Regions from separate parts of the Microbacterium horticulturae genome, predicted to be linked through region 2. Evidence: riboswitches for the same ligand, from Rfam matches in the RefSeq annotation. Region 2 holds a riboswitch; the other holds the start of a gene.
What was found. Region 2 has a riboswitch for ZMP and ZTP ahead of glyA (serine hydroxymethyltransferase). Riboswitches for the same ligand answer to the same signal wherever they lie in the genome.
Positions count from the first base shown of each region.

Region 1: it holds a riboswitch for ZMP and ZTP, as region 2 does, so the genes downstream of both, PU630_RS00745 (hypothetical protein) here and glyA (serine hydroxymethyltransferase) in region 2, are expected to answer to the same signal.

Region 1 covers NZ_CP119108.1:151,446-158,886, reverse strand. The annotation lists gene PU630_RS00770 (hypothetical protein) at 1-36, opposite strand, end outside; gene PU630_RS00765 (cation efflux transmembrane domain-containing protein) at 65-982, opposite strand; gene PU630_RS00760 (SDR family oxidoreductase) at 1,157-2,053, shown strand; gene PU630_RS00755 (DUF4262 domain-containing protein) at 2,222-2,743, shown strand; gene PU630_RS00750 (DEAD/DEAH box helicase) at 2,757-5,324, opposite strand; ZMP/ZTP riboswitch at 5,369-5,448, shown strand; gene PU630_RS00745 (hypothetical protein) at 5,495-6,610, shown strand; gene PU630_RS00740 (GNAT family N-acetyltransferase) at 6,690-6,986, shown strand; gene PU630_RS00735 (GNAT family N-acetyltransferase) at 6,979-7,293, shown strand; gene PU630_RS00730 (ECF transporter S component) at 7,327-7,441, shown strand, end outside.
Region 2 covers NZ_CP119108.1:2,591,035-2,598,475, reverse strand. The annotation lists gene PU630_RS12405 (alpha-galactosidase) at 1-1,618, shown strand, start outside; gene nagA (N-acetylglucosamine-6-phosphate deacetylase) at 1,927-3,072, opposite strand; gene PU630_RS12395 (family 20 glycosylhydrolase) at 3,074-4,600, opposite strand; ZMP/ZTP riboswitch at 4,656-4,738, shown strand; gene glyA (serine hydroxymethyltransferase) at 4,778-6,052, shown strand; gene PU630_RS12385 (bifunctional methylenetetrahydrofolate dehydrogenase/methenyltetrahydrofolate cyclohydrolase) at 6,241-7,122, shown strand; gene PU630_RS12380 (hypothetical protein) at 7,393-7,441, opposite strand, start outside.

The DNA.
Region 1 (7,441 bases), 1.2 Mb from region 2:
GTCGTCGACGTCGATGCCGAGCACGGTCACGGTCATCCCGCGAGCGTATCGGTGTGGCGCACCGTCAGTCGACGAGCCGCGCGTCGCGCGTGAACTCGACGAGCAACCACAGCTGCATCGGCAGGTCGCCGAGCCCCTCCGTGACTCCCCGGCGCAGGCGGTCTTCGCCGTCGATGTCGCCGACGCCTTCAGGTAGCACGAACGCGAGCTCGACCATGAGCGCGTTGCCCATGCGGCCGAGACGCTGACGCGGTTCGGGCAGTCCCTCCCGGCGCCGGACCGCATCGACGACCGCGCTCACCCGCGCGACGACATCCGCATCGGGCCGCGGGGTCTGCAGCTCGCGCACGCCGCGACGCGCAAGCGAGAGAGGCACCACCGCCAGGGCGAGTCCGCTGATGAGCACGAGCACGGAGTCGGCATACGGCGTCACGGAGCGCCATCCCGCGGCTTCAAGCACCATCACGGCGATGCCGCCGATCACGATCACGACGCTGCTGCCGATGGACGACAGCCAGCCGGCTGCCTCGGCGATGATCAGCGACTGTCCGTGGGCCATGCGGCGCAGCATCCACCACGCTCCCGTGCACACGATCGTGCCGAACACCCCGTACAGCGTGAGCGACAGACCAGAGACGTCTGACCCGCCCTCGATGATGACTCTCACCGCCTCGACCATCGCGTAGAGCAGTCCCGCGAACATCACGAGCGCTTGCGCGAGCACGAACAGCGGAATCAGCGCGTCGCGGCCGAACGGAAAGCGTCGCGTCGGCGCCTCGGCCGCGATCCTCGACACGAGCATCGCCGCCCAGGTCGACAGCAGGCTCACCGGCGTGAAGATCGCGTCCAGCAGCATCACCTGCGACCCGGTCGCCAGCCCCCACACGACGGCCACGACGGCGAACACGCACGACACGATGATCGACAGCCGAAGCGCGCGCCGCTCCCGCTGCCGACTCGTCGCGGCGCCTGATTCGCCCACGCCGCCCATCCTGCCGCCGATCGGACGCCGGCGCGACCCGCCGCACCGGAACGCGCCCGCCCGCGTGCCGCCCGCGTGCCGCCCACGCACGGTATCGTCGTGCGCATGCAATGCCGGTGATCGTCTTCTCCCGATCGATCGATGGATGCCGCGGCATCCGAGAAAGGCACTGCCATGTCCGCACTTCCTCTGCTCGGCCAGACCGCTCTGGTCACCGGCGTCTCGCGCCGTCGCGGGATCGGCTTCGCGATCGCGGCCGAGTTCGCACGCCTGGGCGCGAGCGTGTTCATCCACCACTTCGCGCCTCACGACGCGGATCAGCCGTGGGGCGACGACGACCTCGACGCGCTGCGCGCCGAACTGCGCGGGATGCTGCACCCCGGCGCCCGGCTCGGCGATGCCTCTGCCGACCTGCGTGACGCGGACACGATCGAGCCGCTCGTTGCCGCGGCGCACGCGCTGACCGGGCGACTCGACATCCTCGTCTGCAACCACGCGCGCAGCGGCGGCGACGGCTCGCTGCTCGACCAGACCGCGGCATCCCTCGACGCCTTCTGGGAGACGAACACCCGCTCGACGCTGCTGCTCACGCGGGCGTTCGCAGCGCTGCACGCGGACAGGGGCAGTGCCGCGCCGGCCGCAGGACCCGGCGACGTCGCACCGGCCCGCCCCGGCGAGCGCGCCGGGCGAGCCGAGCCCTTCGCCGCACCGACCGGTCGCGTCTTCTGGATGACCTCCGGTCAGCAGGACGGTCCGATGCCCGGCGAGGTCGCGTACGCCGCCAGCAAGGCGGCGCTCGCCGGCGTCACGAAGACGATCGCGGCCGACCTGCTCGATCTCGGGATCATCCTCAACACGATCAACCCCGGGCCGGTGAACACCGGATACCTCGACCCAGAGACGACCGATCGCCCGCTCGACGAGATCGAGACGTGGATGCGCGCCACCCCGTTCGGCCGCTACGGCCAGCCGGCCGATCCGGCGCGGCTCATCGGCTGGCTCGCGACGCCGGCGGCCGCGTGGGTGGTCGGGCAGGTGCTGACGACCGACGGCGGGCTGTCGCTGGGGTGATGGGGCGGGATGCCGCGGCCCGCGCCGACCCGCAGCTCAGCACGTCTGCGGCGCGCGACGCTCTGCACGACGCCCTGTGGATAACCACGATGCGTTGTCCGTGACCCGGGCTATCGTGCTCAGCACGTGCCCTCAACCCCATCCACCCACTCCGAGAGGAACGCCTTCATGTCACCGACGCCCACACCCCAGCAGAGCGCCTGGCTCGATCAAGACGACGCGCGCGTCGCCGACGTCATCCGCCGCCATGGCGTCTGCCTGCAACTCATCGGCATGGGCACGTGCTCCGTTCCCGGCTGCACCTGCTCGGCCGAGTCGAAAAGGCCGTTCGCCTACACGATCGGGCTGTTCGGCATTGCCCATCCCGAGCTCGTCATCGTCGGCGTCGGAATGCCGGAGGTCGCATCCGTCCTCAACTCCGCCGCGCGGCTCGTGCTCGACGGGGCTCGCCTCACCCCGGGCGAGAACGTCGTGCTTCCCTGCTGGGACAGGCGCATCTTCGTCGAGGAAGTGCCGAATCCCGGCGACATCGCCTTCGGTGCCAACCGGCATTATCAGCGCCCGGCTGAGGCATCGGTTCCCCTGCTGCAATTGACCTACACCGACAATCGGGGACGGTTCCCGTGGGATCCGAGGTACACCGGAGCGCGCCGCCGCCAGCCGCGCCCCGGAGAATGGGATGCGCGCTGAGACCGGCTCGACCCTACAGCCGCACGACCTCGGCGACGCGCACGACAGCGGCGCCGGCCTCCGCCGACGCTTCCAGGTTGACGACCGCCCGGATGCGCCAGTCGTGGTCGCCCTCCGGGTCGTCGATCGTCTGCTCGACGCGCCACTGGCCGGACGACTCGGCTCCGGACTCGTCGATCGCGCACAGCCGCGGCGAGCGCGCCGGTCCCCCGACGAGAATCGCATCATGCTCGGCGAAGTACTCATCGAGCACCGCGGGCCACGAGACATCGGGGTCGAGCTCGATCAGCTCGTCATCGCGCTGCAGCGCCGCCAGCTGCACACGCCGGAACAGTTCGTTACGCACGAGCACCGTGAACGCGCGGTGGTTCGCGACGACCGAGGGCGGCGCCGGCGGCACGACAGGCTCGTCCGAACCCGAGGCCGCAGGATGCACGAGCTCCTCCCACTCATCGACAAGGCTCGAGTCGACCTGGCGCACGAGCTCGCCGAGCCACTCGATGACATCGAGCAGCTCAGAGGTGCGCGCCTCCCGCGGAACGGTCTGCCGAATGGCCCGGTACGCGTCCGACAGGTACCGCAGCACGAGGCCCTCGCTGCGCGCGAGCTGGTAGAACGACACGAACTCCGCGAACGACATCGCCCGCTCGAACATGTCGCGCACCACCGACTTGGGCGACAGCGCGAAGTCGCGCACCCACGGCTGGCTCGACGCGAACACCTCGAACGACTGGTGCAGCAGCTCGTCGAGCGGCTTCGGGTAGGTGACCTCTTCGAGCGCGTCCATGCGCTGGTCGTAGTCGAGCCCGTCGGCCTTCATCGCAGCCACAGCTTCGCCCCGTGCCTTGTACTCCTGCTGCGCGAGGATCGCCCGCGGGTCGTCGAGCGTCGCCTCGATGATGCTCACGACGTCGAGCGCATAGTGGCCCGAGCCGGCGGCTCCCCGTTCATCGGACGGGTCGAGCACTTCGATCGCCGCGAGGGCGAACGGCGACAGCGGCTGGTTCAGTGCGAAGTTCGGCTGCAGGTCGACGGTGAGGTGGATGTCGGAACCCGACACCTCCACGATCCCTGCATCGCGCAGCGTGCGGAAGATCGCCAACGCCCGCCGCGCCAGCGCGAACTGCTGTGCCCGGGTCTGGTGGTTGTCGAAGACGAGCGACCGGACGTGGGCGAACACGTCGCCGCCGCGCGCTATGACGTTGATGAGCATGGCCGCCGACAGCTGCAACTGGGGCACAAGCGCCTCGGGCGCGGCATCCACCAGTCTCTCGAACGGGCCCTTGCCCCAGTTGACGGCGCCCGTCGGAGCCTTCTTGCGCACGATCTTCTTGCGCTTGGCGGGGTTGTCGGCGGCCTTCGCCAGCGCCGCCGCGTTCTCGATCTCCCACTCCGGCGCCATCACGACGACGTTGCCGTAGGGGTCATAGCCTGCGCGTCCCGCCCGGCCGGCGACCTGGTGGAACTCGCGCGCCGTGAGCTGGCGCATCCGGGTCCCGTCGAACTTCGCGAGCTCGGTGACCACGACCGTGCGGATGGGCACGTTGATGCCGACGCCGAGCGTGTCGGTTCCGCAGATCACGCGCAGCAGGCCGCGCTGGGCGAGTGTCTCGACGAGGCGCCGATACCGCGGCAGCATGCCCGCATGGTGGATGCCGATACCGCCGCGCACGAGTCGCGACAGCGTCTTGCCGAACCCGGTCGAGAAGCGGAAGTCGCCCAGTGCCTCGGCGATCTGATCACGCTGCTCGCGCGAGGCGATCTTCATGCTCGACAGCGCCTGCGCGCGCTCGACGGCGGCGGCCTGCGAGAAGTGCACGATGTACACCGGTACTTCGCGGTCGCTCAGCAACAGTTCGAGCACCTCGTGCACCGGCCGGATCTCGTACGAGAAGTGCAGCGGCACCGGCCGTTCGACGCCGGTGACCTGCGCAACCGGGCGCTCGGTGCGCCGTTCGAGGTCTTCGGCGAGCGCCGTGACATCGCCGAGGGTCGCCGACATGAGCAGGAACTGCGCGTGCGGCATGAGCAGCAGCGGCACCTGCCACGCCCACCCGCGGTCGGGGTCGCCGTAGAAGTGGAACTCGTCCATGACGACCTGGTCCACCGGGCCCACGCGCCCGGAGGCTCCGGGCGCCGCGTCAGCGGCGTCTGGAGTGGGCGTGGGGAGCGTCTCGTCGCCGTGCCGCAGCGCCATGTTCGCGAGGATCTCGGCCGTGCAGCACACTATGGGCGCATCGGGGTTGACCGACGAGTCACCGGTGACCATGCCCACGTTCTCGGCGCCGAAGATCTCGACGAGTGCGAAGAACTTCTCGCTGACGAGCGCCTTGATCGGCGCCGTATAGAAGGAACGACGACCGGATGCCACGGCCGCCGCGTGCGCCGCGATCGCGACGAGCGACTTGCCGGTTCCGGTGGGCGTCGACAGGATCACGTGCGAACCCGAGACCAGTTCGATCACGGCCTCGTCCTGCGCCGGGTACAGGGTCAGCCCGCGACCCTCCGCCCACCCGACGAACCCGTCGTAGACGGCGTCGTCATCGGCACCGCGCACACGGTCGAGAAGGGAGGGGTTCACCCCTCGAGTCTGCCTCACATGTCTGGCATCCCCTGAGCGAGTACCCTGGAAGACGCGACTGGCGTGGCCGGATTCACCGGCAGGGAGCGCAGTAAGACCGGCATCGCCCGCCTGGGTGCCCATCGAGACCACCGTCGACGCGACAGCGCCGACCGACCAGGAGCACCCGCATGCGCTACGGAATGAACCCGCACCAGGAAGCCTCTGTCACCGGCGGCCCCACGATCCGCAACGGGGCCCCGTCGATGATCAACTACCTCGACGCCCTGAACGCCTACGCGCTGGTCCGCGAGGCCGATGACGTTACGGGCCGGCCGGCCGCGGCATCCTTCAAGCACGTCTCCCCTGCCGGCGCGGCCGTTGCCGGCCTCGTCGACGACACCGCGCGCGAGACCTGGAACCTCGAGGGCGCCGACGGCCTGCTCTCCGCCTACGTGCGGGCGCGCGACGCCGATCCCAAGTCGTCGTTCGGCGACGTGATCGCGCTGTCGCGTCCGGTCGATGCGGCCACGGCCGAGTTCTTGCGCACGATGATCTGCGATGCGTTGATCGCCCCCGGCTTCGACGAGGGCACGCTCGAGGTGCTCAGTGCCAAGCGGGGCGGAAAGTTCCTCGTCTTCGAAGTCGATCCCGACGCCGAGGTGCCGACCCGCGAGCGCCGCGACATCATGGGCGCCACGCTGATCCAGGATCGGGATGCCGCAGACCTGGCCGCAGCCCTCCCCGACGACCTCGAGCGCCACGTCCGCGAAGACGCACTGATCGGCATGGCCGCCGCGCGCTACACCCAGTCCAACTCGGTCGTGTTCGTTAAAGACGGCGCGGCGATCGGCATCGGCGCGGGGCAGCAGAACCGCGTCGACTGCGTGCGGCTGGCCGGTTCCAAGGCGCGCGTGTGGTGGCTGCGCCGGCACCCGCTCGTGCGCGACCTGCCGGTCATCGAGGGGATGAAGCGCCAGGACCGCGTGAACTGGCAGATCCGTTTCGCAGGCCACGAGATGACCCGGCTGCAGCTTGAGGAGTTCGGGCGCCTGTTCGGCGACCAGGCCCTGTCCGCTTACGACGAGCCGCTGTGGCGCGACGCGTGGGCGCGCGAGCTGACCGGCGTCACGATGGTGTCAGACGGCTTCCTCCCCTTCCGCGACAACGTCGACCATGCCGCCGAGTTCGGCGTGACGACGATCGTCGAGCCGGGCGGATCGACCCGTGCCGACGAGGTCGAGGCCGCCTGTATGGAGCTCGGCATCGCGCGCGTGCAGACGGGGCTGCGCCTCTTCCACCACTGAGCCGGGTCATCTGCCCGCAGCCTCTGGCGGAACACACGCCGCCCTCCGTACGTTGGAGCCAGCGACGAGAGGAGCCCCGATGGCTGAGACGACCGTCGAGCGCGACGACGAGAACGCCCGGTACACGATCGCTGTGGACGGCGAGCTGGCCGGTTACACCGAGATCCAGCCCGACGGCGAGGGACGGCTGCGCATGCCGCACACCGTGATCATCCCATCGTTCCGCGGACAGGGGCTTGCCGGCGCCCTGGTCGCGGGCGCGCTGGCCGACATCGCCGCCCGCGGCGAGACTGTCGTGCCGCTGTGCCCCGTGGTCCGCAAGTACCTGCGTGAGAACGAGGTCGAGGGGCTGGGCGTGGAGTGGCCGGATGCCTGACCCGACCCCGACCGTCACCTTCAACGAGGCCCGCAGCCGCTACGAGATCGACGTGGACGGCGTGCTCGGCGGATATGCCGTCGTGGAGCCGACCGGCGCGGGGGTCGTGCGGTTTCCCGAGACCGTGATCGACCCGGCCTTTCGGGAGAAGGGTCTGGGCAGTCGGCTCATCGATGAGGCGCTGCGGGATGCCGCGGCCCGCGGCCAGACGGTCGTTCCGCTGTGCCCGTTCGTGCGGAGCTTTCTGCGTGACCACGAGGTGCCGGGTCTGCAGATAGCGTGGCCACCCGGGATCGACCAAGGTTAGGTTCGCCTCACCTTGCCCCAATAGAATGGCCTGATGCCCGCCCGCGCTGTTCTGTCGACCCGCACGCTGCTCGTGTGCGCGGCGATCGGCGTCGCCACCGGCATCCTCGGCGGCATCGCCGGATGGATCACCCCCGTCGTCGTCGTGA
Region 2 (7,441 bases):
GCGGCCGACGGTTTCTGCCATGCCGCCCGGCGCGACCGTGCGCCAGACCCGGCGCGGACGCCCCGGTCACGACGCGACCACGATGCTCGTCGCGAGCGTCGGTGAGCCGCAGTGGGCGTCGGGCTCGGTCTGGGGCGTGCACGCTGCGTGGCCGGCCGACACCTCGTACCGTCTGGACCGCGTCACCGACCAGCTCACGCGCATCGGCGCCGGCGAGCTCCTGCGGCCGGGCGAGATCACGCTCGCGGCCGGCGACGAGTATGCGGCACCGGCTGTCGCGTTCGTGTTCTCCGCCGACGGCATGGACGGGCTGGCCGCCCGCACCCACACGATGCTGCGGGCCCGGCCGCGGCATCCCGTCTCTCCGCGTCCTCTCACGCTCAACACCTGGGAGGCCGTCTACTTCGACCACGATCCCGCGCGGCTGCGGGCGCTCGCCGAACGCGCGGCGGCTCTCGGCTTCGAGCGGTTCGTGCTCGACGACGGCTGGTTCGCCGGGCGCCGCGACGACACCACGAGCCTCGGTGACTGGGTCGTCGACCGCACCGTGTGGCCCGAGGGGCTGGCGCCCCTGGCCGACCGGGTGCACGAGCTGGGCATGCAGTTCGGGCTGTGGTTCGAGCCCGAGATGGTCAGCCTCCGCTCGGACGTCGCCCGCGCGCATCCTGATTGGCTGCAGCACGATCCGCGACACCTCGACCACGCCGCCGAGCTCTCGTGGCGGACGCAGTACGTGATGGACCTGGCGAACCCCGACGCCTACGCCCACGTGTTCGGGCAGATCGACGCGCTCGTGGGCAAGCTCGGCATTGACGCGATCAAGTGGGACCACAACCGCGACCTCGTCGAGAGCGTGCACGAGGGGCGACCCGGTGTGCACGCGCAGACGCTTGCGTTCCTCCGGATGGTCACCGAGCTGAAGAGCCGGCACCCCGGCCTGGAGATCGAGTCGTGCTCATCGGGCGGTGCACGCACCGACCTGGGCGCGCTCTCGGTCTGCGACCGGGTGTGGGCGAGCGACTCCAACGACCCGGTCGAACGACAAGACATCCAGCGCTGGACGGGTCTGCTGCTGCCGCCCGAACTCGTCGGCGCGCACGTCGGGCCGGCGGTCTCGCACAGCTCGGGGCGCGCGACCGACCTTTCGTACCGGTTGGCGACGAGCTTGATGGGCTCGGCCGGCTTCGAATCGGACCTGTTCGCGCTCGACGAGGCCGAGAGCGACCGGGTGGCGGCGTTCGCCGGGCTGTACAAGCGACTGCGTGCCGTCGTGCACTCGGGACGCACCTCGCACCCGGAGCTGCGCGATCCGGCGTGGCGGGTGACGGCGTTCACAGCGCCGGAGGCCGCAGCCGCCGTGGTCGTGGCGGCCACCGTCTCCTCCCTCGAAGACGCCCGCGCCGAGCGACTGCGGCTGCGCGACCTTGCGGAGGATAGGGTCTACCGCGTGCGCGTGTGCGACGAGATCGGCACGGCGCAGCACGGCTGGATCGCGCCGCCGTGGTTCTCGGCCGGCGAGATCCAGCTGCCCGGCGCGGTGCTGCGTGAGGTCGGGTTGCAGCTGCCCACGCTGTGGCCGGTGCAGGCGTTCGTGCTCGAGGTGGCCGCGGTCGCGTAGTCGCGGCGCCGGCCGGCGGGCCGGCGCGGCTTGGGCCCGCTGTGGCTCGGGCAGACGGTGCGGCTCGGGTCGGCCGGCACGGCTCCGGCCGGTGCGGCGCCGGCCTCCCCTCTCCGCGAGAACACGCCCGTGCACGCTTTGAGCGCACGAGAGCGTGCACGGGCGTGTTCTCGCGCATGTCGTGGCCGGCGCTCGCGGATGACGCGGCCGGCGGCTGCGGATGACGCGGCCCGCGCTCGCGGACGGCGTGGCCGGCGCTCGCGCATGACGTCGCCGGCCGCGAAGGTGCGCGACGGCGACGGCGCGGGTCAGGCCGGTGTGCCGTCCACCCAGACCCGCTGCGCGGTCAGGTGTTCGTCCAGCAGCACGGCGTCGGCCGCATGGCCGGGGGTGAGGGCTCCGAAACGGTCGGCGACGCCGACGGCCCGGGCGGGCACGATCGTGGCGGCGGCGATGGCGGCAGGCAGCGGCATCCCGACCTCGTGCACCATCAGGCGGATGGCGGCATCCTGCGTGAGGGTCGAGCCCGCGATCGCGCCGCCCTCGGTGAGCCGTGCGACACCGTCGACGACGGTCACGGCGAGTCCGCCGAGCGAGTATGCGCCGTCGGGGGCGCCGGCGGCGGCCATCGCATCGGTGATGAGGGCGACACGGCCGGGGGCGCCGGTCGTCAGGAGCCGGATCACATCGGGATGCACGTGCACCCCGTCGGCGATGACCTCGAGCGTGACACGCTCGTCTCCCAGCGCGGCCAGTACCGGGCCGGGGTCGCGGTGGTGGATGTCGTGCATCGCGTTGAACGCGTGGGTGAGGATCGTCGCGCCGGCGTCGAACGCCGCCTGAGCCGCGGTCTCATCGGCGTCGGTGTGTCCGACGGCGACCGCGACGCCTGCGGTGGTGAAGCGTCGCACCGCCTCCAGGCCGCCGGGCAGTTCGGGGGCCAGGGTGATCTGCCGGATGGTGCCCGCACCGGCATCGAGCAGACGGGCGATGGATGTCGCATCCGGCGTGCGCAGCAGCGACGGCGTGTGCGCGCCCTTGTGCCCGATGTCGAGAAACGGTCCCTCGAGGTGTGTGCCGAGGATCGTCGTGTCGTGCGCCATCAGCTGCGCGATGTCCGTGACGCGCGCGACGAGATCGTCGATCGAGGAGGTCACCAGCGAGAGCACCGCGCGGGTCGTGCCGTGCGCGCGATGCACCGCGCGGGCCGTCGCGATCGCCTCGGCGCCGTCGTCGAACGCTGCGCCGCCGCCGCCGTGGCCGTGGATGTCGACGAATCCGGGCGTCAGCCACGCACCGCCGGCATCGTCGGTGTCGCGCGGCGCCAGTTTGCGCCAGTCGTCGCCTGTGCCCATACCCGCGACCGTGCCGTCCTCGAACGCGACCCAGGCGTCGTCGGTCGTCTGGCCCTCGTCGACGAGGCGGGCGGAGTGGATGACGCGGTCGACGCTCATGTCATGCCCAGTCGATCTCGTCGGCCGGGGCGAAGGCGATGCCCTGAGCACGCCACAGGGGTCCGAGGGCGCCGACGCGGGCGCGGAACGAGTCCCATGTGCGCTCGGGTACGGCCGCGGCCGCGGCCGGCGACCATGCCGCCTCGGCGGCCGCTGCGATCCGCGGGAACGCCTGCGCGTCGATGTCGCCGGGTGTGCGCACGGTCTCGGTCCACAGGGGCGCCTCGACGCCGAGGATGTCGGCCTCGCCGATGCCGTCGATGATCGCCGTCGGCTCCCACGCGTAGGCGTCGTGCACGCTGGTGGGTCCGTTCGCCCAGGTCAGGCCGGTCGGGCTGTCGGCGGTCAGCTTCATGTCGAGGTAGATGGCGTCGGCAGGGGAGAGGATGACGCGGGCGCCTGCGCGCACGAACGTGCGGGTCTTCTCGTCCATGCCGTCGGTGGGCGTGACGAAGCCCCAGTACTGCCCGATGGTGTCGGGCGAGAGCCCGGATGACGAACCGGCCTCGTGCCACGCGATCGGCGTCTTGCCGAGGTCTGAGACCAGCGCCGTCGCGCGGTCCATGAACACTGCGAAGTCGTCGTCGCTCATGCCCAGTGCCTCGTCGCCGCCCACGTGCAGATACGGGCCCGGGGTCATCTCGGCCAGTTCGCGGTACACGTCGCCGAGGAACGCGTAGGTCGCGTCGTCGTGCGCCTTCAGCGCCGAGAAGCCGACGGCGAAACCGGTGTAGGGGCGCCCGGCCTCCGGTATCCCCCCGCCGTAGACGTCGACGACCTCGCGGATGTGGTCGGAGAGCACGATGGGCTCCATGAGCTCAGGGTAGGCGAGGCTGATCGCGTGCGTGTGGCTGGGAGCGTCGACCTCGGGCACGACGATCATGTGGCGGGATGCCGCGTGCCGTACGATGCGCGCGTAGTCGTCCTTCGAGTAGAACCCGCCGGGATCGCCGAGAGCGGAGGTGCCCGACGCGTTGTCGGTCAGCTCGGGGCGGCTGTCGATGCGGATGCGCCAGCCCTGGTCGTCGGTCAGATGCAGGTGCAGGGCGTTGAACTTGAGCGCCGCGGCCCGGTCGATGTAGCCCTCGACGACCTCGACGGGGAAGAAGTGGCGCGCGACGTCGAGCATCACGCCGCGGTAGGCGAAGCGGGGAGCGTCGTCGATGGTCTGGGCGGGGATGGTGGGGGATGCCGCGAGCAACTGCACGAGGGTCTGCACGCCGTAGAACAGGCCGGCCTCGTCACCGCCCAGAACGCGGATGCGGGTGGGTTCGACGGTGAGCGTGTACGTCTCCGGTGTGTCCTCGGCGAGGTACTCGAGTACGAGGTCGCCGTCGGCGGGGCGGAGGTCGTCGGCGACCTCGAGCGTGCGCCCGACGACCGGCGCCAGAGCGGCCGCGGCGAGCTCCGCGGTCGCGCGCCCCGCGGGCACGGTCACGAGGCGCGATGCCTCGGAGAGAGCGAACGGGGCGGCGGTGGCATCCACTGTCTGGATCCGGGGGCACGGCACGGGTGCGAAGGCAGGCATGTAAGGAACGCTAACAAACTCTGACACCGTGTGCCAGGGCGGGAATCGGGTATGCTCGGGGGGTCGCGACTGGCGTTGAGGTGGACCACCACCGGGGAGCGACCGACCGGCATTCGACCGCACGCCTGGGCCGATGTGATTCCGATCCGCTGTGCACTGCCGAGTCGAGGAGACGCCATGACCGACCGCTATTTCAACGCCCCCCTGTCGGAGGTCGATCCCGAGATCGCCCAGGTGCTCGAGCGTGAGCTCGAACGCCAGCGCGGCTACCTCGAGATGATCGCCTCTGAGAACTTCGTGCCCGTCTCGGTGCTGCAGTCGCAGGGCTCGGTGCTCACCAACAAGTACGCCGAGGGCTACCCGGGCCGCCGCTACTACGGCGGCTGCGAAGAGGTCGACGTGGCCGAGGAACTGGCCATCGCCCGCGCCAAGGAGCTGTTCGGCGCCGAGTTCGCCAATGTGCAGCCGCACTCGGGCGCGACGGCGAACGCCGCCGTGCTGCACGCCATCGCCCGCCCCGGCGACACGCTGCTGGGTCTGTCGCTCGACCAGGGCGGTCACCTCACGCACGGCATGAAGATCAACTTCTCGGGCCGGCTGTACGACATCGTCGCCTACGGCGTGGACCCCGAGACCAGCCTCATCGACATGGAAGAGGTGCACCGCCTCGCGCTTGAGCACAAGCCCAAGGTGATCATCGCGGGCTGGTCGGCCTACCCTCGTCACCTCGACTTCGCGCGCTTCCGCGAGATCGCCGACGAGGTCGGCGCCTACCTGTGGGTCGACATGGCGCACTTCGCCGGCCTCGTGGCCGCCGGTGTGCACCCGTCGCCCGTGCCGCACGCGCACGTCGTCTCGTCGACCGTGCACAAGACGATCGGCGGCCCCCGCTCGGGCTTCATCCTCACCAACGACGCCGATATCGCGAAGAAGATCAACAGCGCCGTCTTCCCGGGCCAGCAGGGCGGCCCGCTCATGCACGTGATCGCCGCGAAGGCCACCGCGTTCAAGATCGCCGGCACGCCGGAATTCAAAGAGCGCCAGGAGCGCGTCATCTCGGGCGCCGCGATCATCGCCGACCGCCTGTCGCAGCAGGATGTGAAGGATGCCGGGGTCGCCGTCCGCTCGGGCGGCACCGACGTGCACCTTGTGCTCGTGGATCTGCGCGAGGCGCCCATCGACGGCAAGCAGGCCGAAGACCTGCTGCACGATATCCACATCACGGTGAACCGCAACGCGGTGCCCAACGACCCGCGCCCGCCGATGGTGACCAGCGGCCTGCGCATCGGCACCCCGGCGCTGGCGACCCGCGGCTTCGGCGACGCCGAGTTCACCGAGGTGGCCGACGTCATCGCGCAGGCGCTCAAGCCGAACCCCGACGTCGCCGCTCTGCGCACCCGCGTGGCGGCGCTGACGGCGGCCTTCCCGCTGTACCCCGACCTGCAGCAGTAGTCCGGGGGATGCTGCTGGGCCGCACTCGCCGACCGCGCCGCGGCCCGCGGCATCCACCCTCCCTCCTCTTTCGGTGAGAGTGCAGCTGGTGGACGAAGGAGAGGTTGTTTCCCTATCTCTCGTCCACCAGGTGCACTCTCACGGTGGAGGAGGGCGGCGAACATGAACCCCTACTCGAGGAGACCACGATGACCGCAGTGAAGCTGGACGGAAAGGCCGCATCCGCGGCGATCAAGCAGGAGCTGGCCGAGCGGGTCGCAGCTCTCAAGGAACGCGGTGTCACGCCGGGCATCGCGACGGTGCTCGTGGGCGGCGATCCCGCATCGCAGCTGTACGTGGGCATGAAGCACCGGCAGTCCGAGGCGATCGGGATGAACTCGATCCAGGTCGAGCTGCCCGCCGAGTCGACGCAGCAAGAGGTCGAGGCGGCGATCGACCGGCTCAACGCCGACCCCACCTGCCACGGGTACATCGTGCAGCTGCCGCTGCCGAAGCATCTCGACACCGATGCGATCCTCGAGCGGATCGATCCGGCCAAGGATGCCGACGGCCTGCACCCCACCAACCTGGGGCGCCTGGTGCTCAACGTCAACGCGCCGATCACCACGCCCCTGCCGTGCACGCCGCGCGGGGTCATCGAGCTGCTGCTGCGCAACGACTACGACCTGAAGGGCAAGCACGTGGTCGTCGTCGGACGCGGCGTGACGATCGGCCGATCGATCGGGCTGCTGCTGACGCGCCGCGACATCAACGCGACGGTGACGCTGACCCACACCGGCACGGTGGATCTGCCGTCGTATCTGCGGCAGGCCGACGTTATCGTCGCAGCGGCCGGCGTCAAGCACATCGTGCGCCCGGAGGACGTCAAGCCGGGAGCCGCCGTGCTCGATGTGGGCGTGACGCGTGAGACCGACCCCGAGACCGGCAAGAACAAGGTCTACGGCGACGTCGACCCGGCCGTGGCCGAGGTCGCCGGCTACCTGTCGCCGAACCCGGGCGGCGTGGGACCCATGACCGTTGCGCTGCTGATGACCAACGTCATCGAGGCCGCGGAGCGCGCCGCGGGCTGATCGGCCGGGGCGGGGCGGGGCGCCGGGCTGCGGCGGCCGGGGTGGGGCGTGTCGCGGCATCCACCCGTCCCGTCCTCGCTCACACTCTGATCGGAATCAGGTGTTCTCGCGAGTTCAGGAAGATCGACGTCCGGATTGGCCTGATTTCGCGAGAACACCTGATTTCGTGCGGCATGCGAGGGTGGATGCCGCTGGCACAGGTGCGTGGACGCGACCCGAAATGACGAGAGCCGGGGATGCCGCGGCGTCCCCGGCTCTGCCCCATGGAGGTCAGCCGAGGTCGTCGAACAGCTTGCGCTGCTCGTCGGTCAGGCCGTCG